3 regions of the Undibacterium sp. GrIS 1.2 genome follow, and region 1 is predicted to be linked to each of the others. Evidence: predicted binding sites of a transcription regulator. Region 1 holds the regulator's gene; each other region holds the start of a gene.

Region 1 (4,291 bases):
CGTTTCCGCGTCTGGGTAGGCATTATTATGCTCGGCGTAATTGCGATGGGTAGCTTTTGGGTGCTGCAAGTTTTACGCAAAAGTGATGAAGAAGGAAATATGCGCAGTGCTGCTCGTACCGATCCTGATTACTATGTGGAAAATTTTAATTTCATCCGTTTGTCGAACAAAGGACAGGCGAATTTTCATGTCACCGGTAGCCGGCTCACTCATAACCCGCAATATGATAATTTTGAAATTACACAACCCCGTATTAATAGTTTTGATAAAGATAAAACTCCTGTAACAGTACGTGCTGATCGCGGACTGGTAGAGCAAAAAACTGCACAACTTAGCGAGCAAGCTAAAGCACAAGTTGAGATTAATACCCAAAGTGACGAGATTCATCTGTATGACAATGTTCAGGTAGTAAGGCCTGAGAGTGATACTACAAAATACATGCAGTTAAATACCGATTATCTATTGTTGTTACCCGATCTGAATACGATGAAAACAGATCATCCCGTGACCTTGTATTCACAAAATTCAGAAACACATGCAGTTGGAATGACGGCGAATAATGAGACACAAGAGACTCAGTTACTAAGTCAGGTTCACATGCATTTTACTAAGCCAGGTGCGAAGTCAGGCACGAAGCAAAAAACATCTAATTAATCAAAATGGAGAGCAAGTAATGAGCTTCCACAATAAACAATCCAAGCATCTGATCGGCGGCTTTTTATGTGCTGTCAGTGCAGTAGTTTTACATTCGGCGGCATTTGCTGAAAAAGCGGATGCCGATAAGCCGACAGAAATTACCGCAGATCATTCTATTTCCGAAGGGAAGAAAAACGTATCTACCATCACGGGGAATGTCGTTTTGACCCGAGGTACCTTGTTAGTCAAAGCCGAGCGCGCTGTCGTGACAACCGCACAAGATGGAACGCAGAGTGCTGTTCTCTATGCTGTTGCGGGCGGCAAAGTATTTTTCCGTCAAAAGCGTGACGGCGGTCCAGACTTATGGGTAGAAGGTGTAGCAGACCGGGTCGAATATGACACCAGGACAGAATTAGTAAAATTTATTTCTAAGGCTGACGTGAAATATCTTGAAGGTAAAACCGTCACACAGGAACAGCAGGGCGACTTTTTATCCTACGACAGTCTTAGCGATGTATTCGTGGCGACTAATAATACGTCTGGAAAATCTGTTGACGGTGGCGGACGTGTGACGTTAATTTTGGCTCCAAAATCCGACAAAAAAGTCAAAGAATAAGATGAGTACATTATTAGTTAAGGGTTTGCAAAAGCGCTATGGCGCGCGGCAAGTCGTCCGTGACGTGTCGTTGGAAGTAAAGAGCGGTGAAGTGGTCGGTTTGCTAGGTCCGAACGGCGCTGGCAAGACTACATCGTTTTATATGATTGTTGGACTGGTACCCTCTGATGCCGGTGAGATCAATATTGATGGTGTTGATATCTCGCGCTTACCCATACACAAACGTGCAACCTTGGGCTTATCTTATTTGCCGCAAGAGGCCTCGGTATTTCGTAAGCTGTCTGTAGAAGACAATATCCGTGCAGTTCTTGAATTACAAAAAGATGAAAACGATCAATTTCTGAGTAAAAAGAAAATTGAAAAACGTTTAGACACCTTGCTGGCCGAATTGCAGATTGACGGCATTCGTGAAAATCAGGCTTTATCCTTGTCGGGTGGTGAACGTCGCAGGGTAGAGATCGCCAGAGCATTGGCAACCAATCCTCGTTTCGTGTTGTTGGATGAGCCTTTTGCAGGCGTCGATCCGATTGCCGTCATTGAGATCCAACGGATTGTGCGCTTCCTTAAAAACCGGGGTATCGGCGTTCTGATCACAGATCACAATGTACGCGAAACTCTTGGCATTTGTGACCATGCCTACATCATTAATCAGGGCGCTGTGTTGGCGACTGGTAAGCCAGACGATATCATTAAAGACGAATCGGTTCGCCGAGTTTATCTGGGAGAGCATTTCCGCATGTAGCGGGAAGCCATACGATGATGAAGCAAAGCCTGCAACTCCGCACGTCCCAGCATTTGGCCTTAACGCCCCAATTGCAGCAATCGATACGTTTGCTGCAATTGTCCACGCTGGAGCTACATCAAGAGTTAGAAAATCTACTTTCCGACAATCCCATGTTGGAGCGGGTAGATGATCCTATGGATAATGCAGTGCGCTTGCTGGCCGACGGCGCCATCAGTGCGACTACGAATAATTCTGAAACTGAATTCGCCGCGCCAGAAATGAATGGCGATGCAGCTACTGCAAGTGCCAGTACTGAAAATGCCGAGCTTAGCGAAGTCGCTGCCTCTGCCGATAGCACCAGCGCGAATGAAGAAGAGTGGAGCTTTGATGATGTTCCTCAAGGCAGCAAATCGTCAGAAGAAGATGACGGACGTCCGCAGTTAGAAGCAGCACAAACTAGCCTCAGAGATCACTTGTTGGAGCAGATGCGATTGAACATTCGCGAGCCCCGTGATCGTGCTCTGATTGAGCTGATGATTGATGCCTTGGATACCAATGGCTATTTGATGGAAACGCTTGAAGAAATTCATGCCAGCTTGCCATTGGAATTATGTGTTGAGCCGGAAGAATTATCCTTTGCGCTGAACATGTTGCAGAACTTTGACCCTAGCGGTGTCGGTGCCAGAAATGTATCCGAATGTCTGGCCTTGCAGATTAAACGTTTTCCTAAAATTCCTTTTGTGACGCGTCGGCTGGCGCAAAAAATTGTTGAGAGCCACATCACTTTATTCGCTCAAAGAGATTTTAATAAGTTGAAGAAAATCCTTAATTGTGATGACGAGGATTTACGCGAAGCGCAAGTGGTTATTCGTCAATGTAACCCCAAACCGGGTGCTGAATTTGCCGTGGCGGCTTCAGATTATGTCGTGCCGGATGTGATAGTCAGAAAGACAGTGAACGGCTGGCAAGTATTACTCAATCAAGATGTGATGCCAAAGCTACGTGTTAATAGTATGTACGCCAGCATCATGAAGCAAAATCGGGGTGACGGTACGCTAGGTTCCCAATTGCAAGAGGCGCGCTGGCTAATCAAAAATATGCGGCAACGCTTTGATACGATTTTGCGGGTTTCACAAGCGATAGTTGAAAGACAACGTAATTTTTTCACGCACGGTGCCGTTGCAATGCGACCACTTGTGTTGCGCGAAATTGCTGATACACTGGGTTTACACGAGAGCACTATTTCTCGTGTAACGACGCAAAAATACATGCTGACCCCGCATGGTATGTTTGAGTTGAAATATTTCTTCGGTAGCCATGTCGCGACGGAAGCAGGGGGGGAAGCATCATCCACCGCGATACGTGCACTCATCAAGCAGTTGATAGGAGCAGAAGACCAGAAAATCCCACTCTCTGACAGCAAGATTGCAGACATGCTGGGAGAACAAGGCATGGTAATTGCGCGACGCACAGTCGCCAAATATCGCGAGGCCTTGAAAATCCCGCCAGTAAGCCTGCGCAAATCTTTGTAACTTGTTCTTGAAATATCCTCGTGTGTTGCTATATATAATTTAGCTCAATAAATAATTTAAGTATTAGTCTGCCAATTCATCGTCTGATTAAATTTACATTAATTGAGTTAAGACAAAATGTTTGTAACAAGTAAGATTACCAAGGAGCGTAGTATGAATCTCACCATCAGTGGACATCACCTCGAAGTAACTCCTGCAATTCGTGAACATGTGCAAAATAAGCTTGAACGTATCAGGCGGCATTTCGATCAAGTAATTGATATCGCCGTCATCCTGACCGTGGACAAGCTCAAAGAAAAGGAAAAACGCCATAAAGCAGACATTAATCTGCACATCAGTGGCAAAGATATTCATGTTGAAAGCCTGGCACAAGATCTCTACGCCGCCATCGACACTCTCATCGACAAACTGGACCGACAAGTCATTAAACATAAAGACAAAATCCAAAATCATCAACATGACGCGATCAAACACATACCCGATCCGACGCCAGTGTAAGCAGATGACTTAGTCGCTTTTTCGATTAGAAAATAGCAAAAAAGGACGCAATCCGGCGTCCTTTTTTTGTTTACGTAACACTTGATTTTTTTGCGAAGATTATGCGCTGATATAAATATACTCCCATATTATTTTTATAAATATGGCTTATTGTCCAGTAATTACATGGACAACTAAAATATACCTGGGGAGAGTATTTATATTGGGTACTGGAGAAATAAGCGACACTCGTAGCTATTCATTTCTTTAAGCCGCACAGATTAGCTTGTACGCATTTAAATTTAA
Region 2 (4,291 bases), on a different contig from region 1:
AGATTTTGCCGGATTGTGGGTTGACAGCCGTTATTGGAGTCAGGCAGAGCAAGAACTAGCCCCTACTGGCATACAGATGATGAAAATCAATTCTGCTGCTGCCACACTGCACCTTGATTGGCTCGCCAGCACCATGCAAGCAGGACAAACCGTTGGCGTAGACGGCGCCGTGCTTGGACTAGCCATGGCTCGCATGCTTGAGCAGGCGCTACAAGCTAGCGGCAGCAAATTGGACACTAGCAAAGACTTATTACAAACTATCTGGTCTGGTCGCCCTGATCTGCCGCAAGCCGCTATCTATGAACATCTGGCACCGTTTGCGGTGGTCAGTCGTCAAGACAAACTAGCCCTTGTGCGTGAGCAAATGCGTATCAAAGCGGCGGACTGGCATTTTGTTTCTACCGTAGATGATCTGGCTTGGATCTTCAATCTGCGCGGTGCCGATGTCAGCTATAACCCGGTATTTGTCGGGCACGCACTGATCAGTCAAGACAGTGCTGCCTTGTTTGTCTCTCATGGCAAAATACCTGCTGCATTGGTAGACGTATTAGCAAAAGACGGTGTGTTTATTGCCGACTACGCGCAAGCTGCCAGCGCCTTGGCTGCGTTGCCAGCAAATAGCAGTTTGCTGATAGACCCGCGCCGCATCACCTACTCTTTCCGCCAGGCGGTACCAGCTTCGGTCAAAGTAATTGAGGCAATCAACCCATCGGTATTTGCAAAATCCCGCAAGACTCCGCAAGAAGCGCAATTTGTGCGTGAAGCGATGGAGCAAGATGGCGCCGCTTTATGTGAATTTTTTAGCTGGCTGGAAGCATCGCTTGGCAAAGAAGTCATCACAGAAATGACCATTGACGAAAAAATTACTGCGGCCCGCGCACGCCAGCCTAACTTCGTCTCTGCCAGTTTTGCTACGATTGCTGGCTTTAACGGTAATGGCGCGATGCCCCACTACCGCGCACTACCAGAATCGCATGCGGTCATCGAAGGCAATGGCTTGCTGCTGATCGATTCCGGTGGCCAATACCTCAACGGCACCACCGACATCACCCGCGTGATGCCAATTGGCGTGGTATCAGCAGAACAAAAACGCGACTTCACCTTGGTTTTAAAAGGCATGATCAATTTGTCGCGTGCGCAGTTCCCGCGTAGCACGCTGTCACCGATGTTAGATGCTCTGGCACGCGCACCGATCTGGGCCGAGGGCATTAACTACGGTCACGGCACCGGCCACGGCGTAGGCTACTTTCTAAATGTACATGAAGGTCCGCAATCTATCTCGGGCGCTATTCCAGAGGCGCATAACGCGATGGAAGCAGGCATGATTACTTCCAACGAGCCAGGTATTTATCGCCCGGGTAAATGGGGTGTACGGATAGAAAATCTGATGCTCAATATCGTGGGTCATCAAGGCGAGTTTGGCGACTATCTCAAGTTTGAGACCCTGACGCTCTGCCCCATCGACACCCGCTGCATCGATATGACAATAATCCGTGAGGACGAATTGGCATGGCTCAATGGATACCACGCGACCGTCTTAGAGCGCTTGTCACCGCGCGTCAGCGGCGCAGCAAAAGCATGGCTGGAAGAAAGAACGAAAGCGGTCAGTAAATAATTCTACTTTGCAGCAAGAAATTGTATTGAACAGATAAAAGCGCCGCTGACAAAAATCATGCGGCGTTTTGTTTTTTGGGTGCGGATCGCAGAATCTCTGTCAACTCATTGCAACTCCGGCAACGAGAACTCGTCACTGTGGAATTTAGGTAGTTAAAAATCATGCAAATAAAAAAATACTATTTAATAACAACAACTTAGAAAGTATTAACAAAATTATTATTAACTTTGTCGATCATTTTTACACATCAGCAATTTAACTTTTGTAAGTCCTTGATTTTACATGGTGGAATAAATTTTGCTTAACAGCAATTGAAATATTACTTCAACCCCTTCTTGACAAGACCATCATGAAAATCAAAACACTCATCTCAGCAGCTGTATTGAGCACAATTGGCTTCAGTGCAACGCAAGCGAATGCAAGCATCATTGACAGTAGCTTTGAATCTGGCCTGACGGGTTGGACGACATTAATGACAACCAGCACAACAAACACCACAGCAACAGATGGAACATTTTCTGCGTTCATCCAGGCAGTGAGCGGTGGCGCATCCAATGCAAGCACATTGGAAAGCTTTACAGGCACAACTGATGCAGCATTGCAGTCAATCAAATCTGGCTACAAAAATTTTACCAATGGTTCTGCAATCAAACAAACCTTCACTGCGGACGCTGGTAGCCTCATCAGCTTTGATGTCAGAACTCTGACAAATGAAGGCACCCCTTCACCTTGGGATTTCACCTTCTTTGTATTGGATGGCGTTGCATTCAGCTTGGGCGATACTAATACCAGCACGTTCAGCAGCGGTGTTGCTGGTTATTCGAACGCAACAGCCTGGAGCAATGTTTCTAAAACTCTGCTGACATCTGGCACACATACTCTGAGTTTTGGTGCGGTACAAGCCGGTGACAACTCAGTATCTACCGCACTCTTAGTCGACAATATTAAATTGAGCGGTGACGTGCCTGAACCAGGCAGCCTGGCTTTGCTGGGATTGGGATTGATCGGTCTGGCCGCATTGCGTCGCGCGAAATCTGCTTAAGTCTGAGTTAAAGTCTCAATTAAAGTCTCAATTAAAGTCTGAGTTAAAGTATCAATTAAAGTATTAGTTCAGACTTTAAAAATCACTTCAGTCCATCATCTTTGTTGGACTTGATAGATCAGAAAAATAAAAGGACGGTTCAGAAATGGACTGTCTTTTTTTTTAGCTAATCGCCAGTTTGACCTTATTACGGCCCGCATTTTTCGCATCGTAGCAAGCACTGTCAATCCGGCTAAATGTCGCGGATGGATTGATATCCTGATCCCAATTCACCGTACCTACACCAATACTGACTGTCATCTCGATCTGAATATTTTCAAATTGGCAGGGAGTATTTAATACTATCGTTCTCAATTGTTCTGCCATCACATAAGCATCTTCTGCGTTGGTAGCGGGCAAAATAATCACAAACTCCTCACCGCCTATACGCGCAATGATATCGCTACCTCTTCGTATGTGTTGCTGTAATAGTCCAGAAAAATGCTGTAAGCAAGCGTCACCGCCAAGGTGGCCATAGCGATCATTGACATGTTTAAAATGATCCAGATCGAGCATCAGCAATGCCAGTGTCTCTTTTTGTCGTACCGCCAAATGCCAGGCTTGTTGCCATGCCTGGTCATAACTCCGTCGATTGGATAAACCAGTCAGCATGTCCGTCAGTGAGAGTCGATCTATTTCAGCACGGCTGCGGATTAAATCCACTTCCGTTGCAATCTGCTGAGCATATTCGTTAGCAGACCGGCGCAGATTTGCGATTAAATATAAAACGTAAAACGAGAGCGTCAGGCCAGTGGAGCTAAGTTCGAGTGACGGTAGAAAAAATACTAGGGCTGCAGGCAAGATCAGCGCTAGCAAACTCCATCGAGCCTGGCGTGGGTGCATGGCAAAAGCCTGACTTGCTGCAGTACTAAATGCAACGGTCGCAATCGTCGCTACCATAATCGCGCTGTCGGGACGCACTCTCAAATAACCGATCACGGCGGGTACCAGCCCCCAAACCACCGAGCCTATCTGTATTAACAACCAATGTTGGCTGATCCACTGCTTGTATTTCTCTTTGTCGGTACCTGCTACAGGAGGCAGATGCTTGTACCGCATCACCCATAAAATGAGAAAAGTGCATATTAGCAAGGCACTCAGCCAAGGCCAGCGCAAATGATAGCCAGTGATGCCCATCAGTAAAAAACAAGCGATCAGGTAAAACACTGGGCCAATTAATGCACGCCTGTAAAGGTCGTTACAAATACGATCATTTTTGTAACTTTCTAGCTCAGAGCTTTGCTTGTTTAAAGCTGATTCAATCTTGGAAGCAGGGGTCTCGATCATGCTGTATCAATGTCCTATCATATTCGTGAAAAATCCATGAAAGCCAATGATTTTCCTGCTATGAACTACCTAAATGAGTTTCCCATCATACACACTCGGCTTTGGTAAAACTATGCATTCATGGCTGATCAACTAATTTTGAAATAATCAGCAGAACAGCAAATTGACTTTGCTGATAAGTCCCCATCCCACGATTAAGCGTCTACAGCGGTTTAGCTCCTGGCTACGCCTCAGGCTTAGATTTCTGTATTTTTTTATTTTTGATTAAAGAAGAAAATTTCTGATTTTTTCAAAAATCTGTCCTTGAC
Region 3 (4,291 bases), on a different contig from region 1:
GCTTGGGTAAAGCCGCGATAAACCAGGCAGGTGCGTGGATAGCTTTGCCACTGCGAAAACGTAACTGCTGACCGTCCCACAAGGCGCGTACACCATCGAGTTTTTCGCTCACCAGATACAGTGCGGGATCAAATTTATCTGAATAATTTTGCGCCAGTAAAATGTCCATCCTGGCGACACCGGAATCGGTACCAGCGGTCGTATGATCTGCAGCTAGCGTCTGCGCAAACGGCTGCAAAACACCACTGAGCAGTAATAGCGACATTACCCGGCGTAAGGGCGGTAATTGAGATGGATTCATATTAGCCTAGAGGTAGGATTGATAGAGATCGACTGATGTTTAGTCAATGCAAACATCAGCCTAGGTTATTATAAAGTTAATTATTTATCAATACCCTGTTTAATAATTGCAAGACACGGCTAACTTCGAAGCGTTTTTTGAAAGAAATGTAATGCAATCCCTGTTCAAATTGATCACCAAGCCATCAACTCGAAGCTTCATTCTTCAGTTTAGCGCTGCGCTACTGATCGGTTTTATGCTGCGTTTTGTGGTCAATTTAACGCCTGTCTGGTGGCTGGTGTGGATTGCGCCAGTACCTTTGTTAGTCATCGCTTTGCGCTCCAATAAGCGGGATACTTTCTGGATAACTGCCGTGGCCGCTTCGATTGGTCTAAGCAGTAATCTGCACTACTACCAGTTGGTTATGCCAGCGCCAATTGCTGTGCTGGTGCTATTGGCACAAAGCTGGCTTTGGGTATTGGTCATCATGACCACGCGGCGTCTTGTGCTGCGCTACCAATCATGGTGGACGGTGCTGGTCTATCCCGTGGTGTGGTGTGCCGTGGATACCTTACTGGCGCATTGTTTGCCCGACGGCAATTGGGGCAGTCTTGCTTATTCGCAGACAGAATTTTTACCGATGCTGCAAGTGACTTCCTTGTTTGGTGTGGCAGGCTTATTGTTTTTGCTGGCATTATTTCCATCGGCGATTGCACTTGCTTTTGTGTATGGCAGGCGTTTGCATCATGTGCCTTGGGCATACGGGTTAACGACCTTGCTCTTGATCGCCACTTTTACATATGGCGAATTCCGCTTGCAAGATCCGTCCGGCAAGCAGCAAGTTGTATTTGGATTGGTCAGTATTGACGATGCCATCGGCCTGCAAGCAAGTGCAACCTATGCCGCCAGCATTTGGCAACAATATGACCGACATGTCGCAACACTGGCAGCACAGGGCGCGAAGATTATCGTTTTACCAGAGAAAATCGCGATGCTGACGCCTGCCAACGCAGAACAACTGAAACGCTATTTAAGTTCGGTCGCCAAAGCACACCACGTCTGGATAATAGCAGGCAGTGCGATTGACGACGGATCAAGGCCTAGCAATCTGGCCTGGATGTTTTCACCATTAGGCATACTCACCAATAACTACCAAAAACATCACCTGGCACCACCAGAACGTGATTACGCCACCGGAGTCGACTATCAGACGAAGGTGATCGACGCTACGTTATACGGCCTCGCTATTTGCAAAGATATGCATTTTGCAAGCCTGGGTCGCGCCTATACTGAGAGAAACGTTGGCGTCATGTTGGTTCCCGCCTGGGACTTTTACTTTGACCAATGGATCGCGTCCAGAACAACGCTCATCCGCGGTGTAGAAAGTGGTTATATCGTTGTGCGCTCCGCACGTGAGGGCTTATTAACCGTGAGTGATGCCTATGGTCGGGTGCTTGCAGAAAAACCTAGTAGTGGCATGCCTGGGCAAACACTGTTGGTCAAAACAAACATAGCTGCGCGCTTAACTACTTTATATTCGATTATCGGTGGTCTGTTTGGCTGGCTCTGCGTGCTCTGCCTGGTAGGTATGGCCGCATGGCCAGTAGCAAGCGCATACCTAAGAGCCTATAAAGCACTGCCTAATAGTAATTTGGGTGATGCATCCATTTAAATCAGTGCTGCGCATTGAGCACAACTAACGTCAAACTGAAGATGAAAATATAGTGACAAATTATTATCTATTTGGTTTGTAAATACAAATTAAAAAATCTGCCGAATCTATATATTTAAGGCCTCCGAATATCTGTCGGTTTTTTTTACACTTATTGCAATTCATAAACTTTAATCGATATAAGCCCATGAATTAAAACGATATTTTTATTGGCACTAAATTTGCGTATAAGAATCTGTAGTAAGTATATATTTAAATCTAAGGGAAAATCATAATGTCCATAAAAAAATTCGCAGCAATTCTTTGCTTGCTCGGCAGTGCGGTTGCATCTAATGCCAACGCAGCGTTTTACAACCCGTTCGGTCCACAACAAAATGTCAATATGTCCACAATCTTGAATGGTGGCTGGACCGAATGCTACTCAGCAACAATGGGTACAATCATCGGTACTAACGCAGAAAATATTTTGTCAAAATGCAGCGGTGGTTATTTGATGATGGCTGGACGCGCTACAGGTAGCGATGTATTCCAACTGTTGGCAGAAACAACATTTGCTGATGCCACTTTCAATACTGGTTCAGGCACACAAAACGTGCACACATCGAACGGTTCTGACTGGTATTTCTCATCTAACTGGTCATGGGGCTTCGCTGATGCAGGAACAGGCGTATCACTGAGTTCATGCGATACATCTGGCGTATCCGGTGCAGACAGAATGTGTCTTCACACTATCAACTTCACTGGCGGCTACAGAATCGGTAACAACACTGGTTTGAACAACTCTTCATCTTTCGAAAAAGTTTTCTTCGTTTCCAACGGTGCTAGCCAAGCTGACGTACCAGAACCAGCAACGATCGCTATGTTTGGTTTAGGTTTGTTAGGTTTAGCAGCTGTACGTCAACGCAGCACAAAAAAATAACAAGCTGGCTTGTTTAGTCAATTTGCTTGATGATGCCGTTTAGTGAAAACTAAACGGCATTTTTCTTTTTGGCTCTCAGAGAATAATTAACGCTGTGCTTCGTTCTGCGAGCGATGAATCTGAGGCCTCATCATTCTTTATTGTACTTTTTGACCTCCATGCAAGCCACCCCAATGACAACCATTCCAGACTTTCCAGAACATGCCTGGGTTTCCTTAGAAACACCGCAAGATGTGGAGGCATGGATGGATTTGCAAAATCGTGAATTACAAGAAGCAATAGGAACAATTTCTACCTATTCCACAAGTAGCGGTCAGGGTATTGCCTTACGTTTGGCTTTGGGCGGCGATGTGTTTATTCACACTAACTCAGACGGAGATGTTTTATTGGACGTGACGCCAGAAGCTGATTGGGTCATTCCGGTGATCAGCGCAGTCACACAGATCAGTACCCCACGGGGGCAAATCTGGATTTTGCCAGCACATCTACTAACGCAACTGATACTGGGCTTGAATAGTTTGATTGCCTCAAGCTGGCTGGTGCTGGGGCATAAGTTCAGAATGAAATAGCCATTGGTCTGAGCTAAGTAAAAAATAAAGGGTGTAGTTTTTATGACTGCACCCTTTTGAATTTTTGCTGCGTTGTTACTGCATTACTAATCTAGTGTTAGCGCACTACGCCATCTTTATCAACCTTAACAATGCGTGAATTGCTACTGTCGCTGCTGCCGTTAGTGGCGTTTTGCTTTACATTCACTTCTGCCACACCAGTACCGCTGGCGCTGATCTTGGCGCGTTCTACTAACAAACTGCTGGCGTTTAAATCACCGCTGCCATGCAATTTGGCGCTGAGCAATTTGCCTTGACCAGATAGTTCTACGCTACCGGTGCCGTCCATTACAATTTCAATCTGCTGTGTTTTTATGTCGCTAGCCTCCAGATCGCCAGAACCGAGTAAGTCTATTTTTAATGTATCCGAAACGCTGTTTGATCGCATATTGCCTGTGCCATGACCAGTGAATTGCGCTTTGTCGGATCGTAAATTACTGGCGTCAAAATCACCCGATCCGTTGACCACAACATCCAGATCGGTGGTTGTGCCATCTAAGGTCAAGCTGCCACTGCCTCCCATACGGACTTTGGTGCCAGCGGCTTTCAATCCACGAACTTCCATATCGCCAGAGCCATTAATTTCGGCCGAGAACTGCTTGATATCGCCAGTAATAGAAACATCGCCTGATCCCCGGATCGTGGCATTAACCGCAGCCATCTTCAGGTCGTTCGCGTCCAGATCACCGGAACCATTGGTCTGTGACTGCAATTCTTCTGTGACGGTACCTAGTTTTAAATTGCCAGAGCCATTGATCTGGGCATGTGCTTTAGCGACCTGTAATTGACTTACGTCCATATCACCGCTGCCA

Evidence for each region. Region 1 encodes sigma-54, which starts transcription at its own class of promoters, with help from an activator protein. Its sites were predicted from a motif close to TGGCANGNAANCTGCTTT; they were not measured.
Region 2: the regulator sigma-54 is predicted to act here: its motif matches at 1,902-1,919, upstream of AAKU61_RS09855 (PEP-CTERM sorting domain-containing protein).
Region 3: the regulator sigma-54 is predicted to act here: its motif matches at 2,163-2,180, upstream of AAKU61_RS02125 (PEP-CTERM sorting domain-containing protein).

The regions. Positions count from the first base shown of each region.
Region 1 is NZ_JBEONP010000005.1:62,774-67,064, reverse strand. Features, by position in the region: gene lptC (LPS export ABC transporter periplasmic protein LptC) at 1-654, shown strand, start outside; gene lptA (lipopolysaccharide transport periplasmic protein LptA) at 674-1,252, shown strand; gene lptB (LPS export ABC transporter ATP-binding protein) at 1,254-1,994, shown strand; gene AAKU61_RS03390 (RNA polymerase factor sigma-54) at 2,012-3,508, shown strand; gene hpf (ribosome hibernation-promoting factor, HPF/YfiA family) at 3,662-4,006, shown strand.
Region 2 is NZ_JBEONP010000018.1:23,249-27,539, reverse strand. Features, by position in the region: gene AAKU61_RS09860 (aminopeptidase P family protein) at 1-1,615, shown strand, start outside; gene AAKU61_RS09855 (PEP-CTERM sorting domain-containing protein) at 1,965-2,657, shown strand; gene AAKU61_RS09850 (GGDEF domain-containing protein) at 2,820-3,983, opposite strand.
Region 3 is NZ_JBEONP010000003.1:82,745-87,035, forward strand. Features, by position in the region: gene AAKU61_RS02115 (DNA ligase) at 1-301, opposite strand, end outside; gene AAKU61_RS02120 (nitrilase-related carbon-nitrogen hydrolase) at 453-1,952, shown strand; gene AAKU61_RS02125 (PEP-CTERM sorting domain-containing protein) at 2,227-2,871, shown strand; gene AAKU61_RS02130 (hypothetical protein) at 3,030-3,440, shown strand; gene AAKU61_RS02135 (GIN domain-containing protein) at 3,538-4,291, opposite strand, start outside.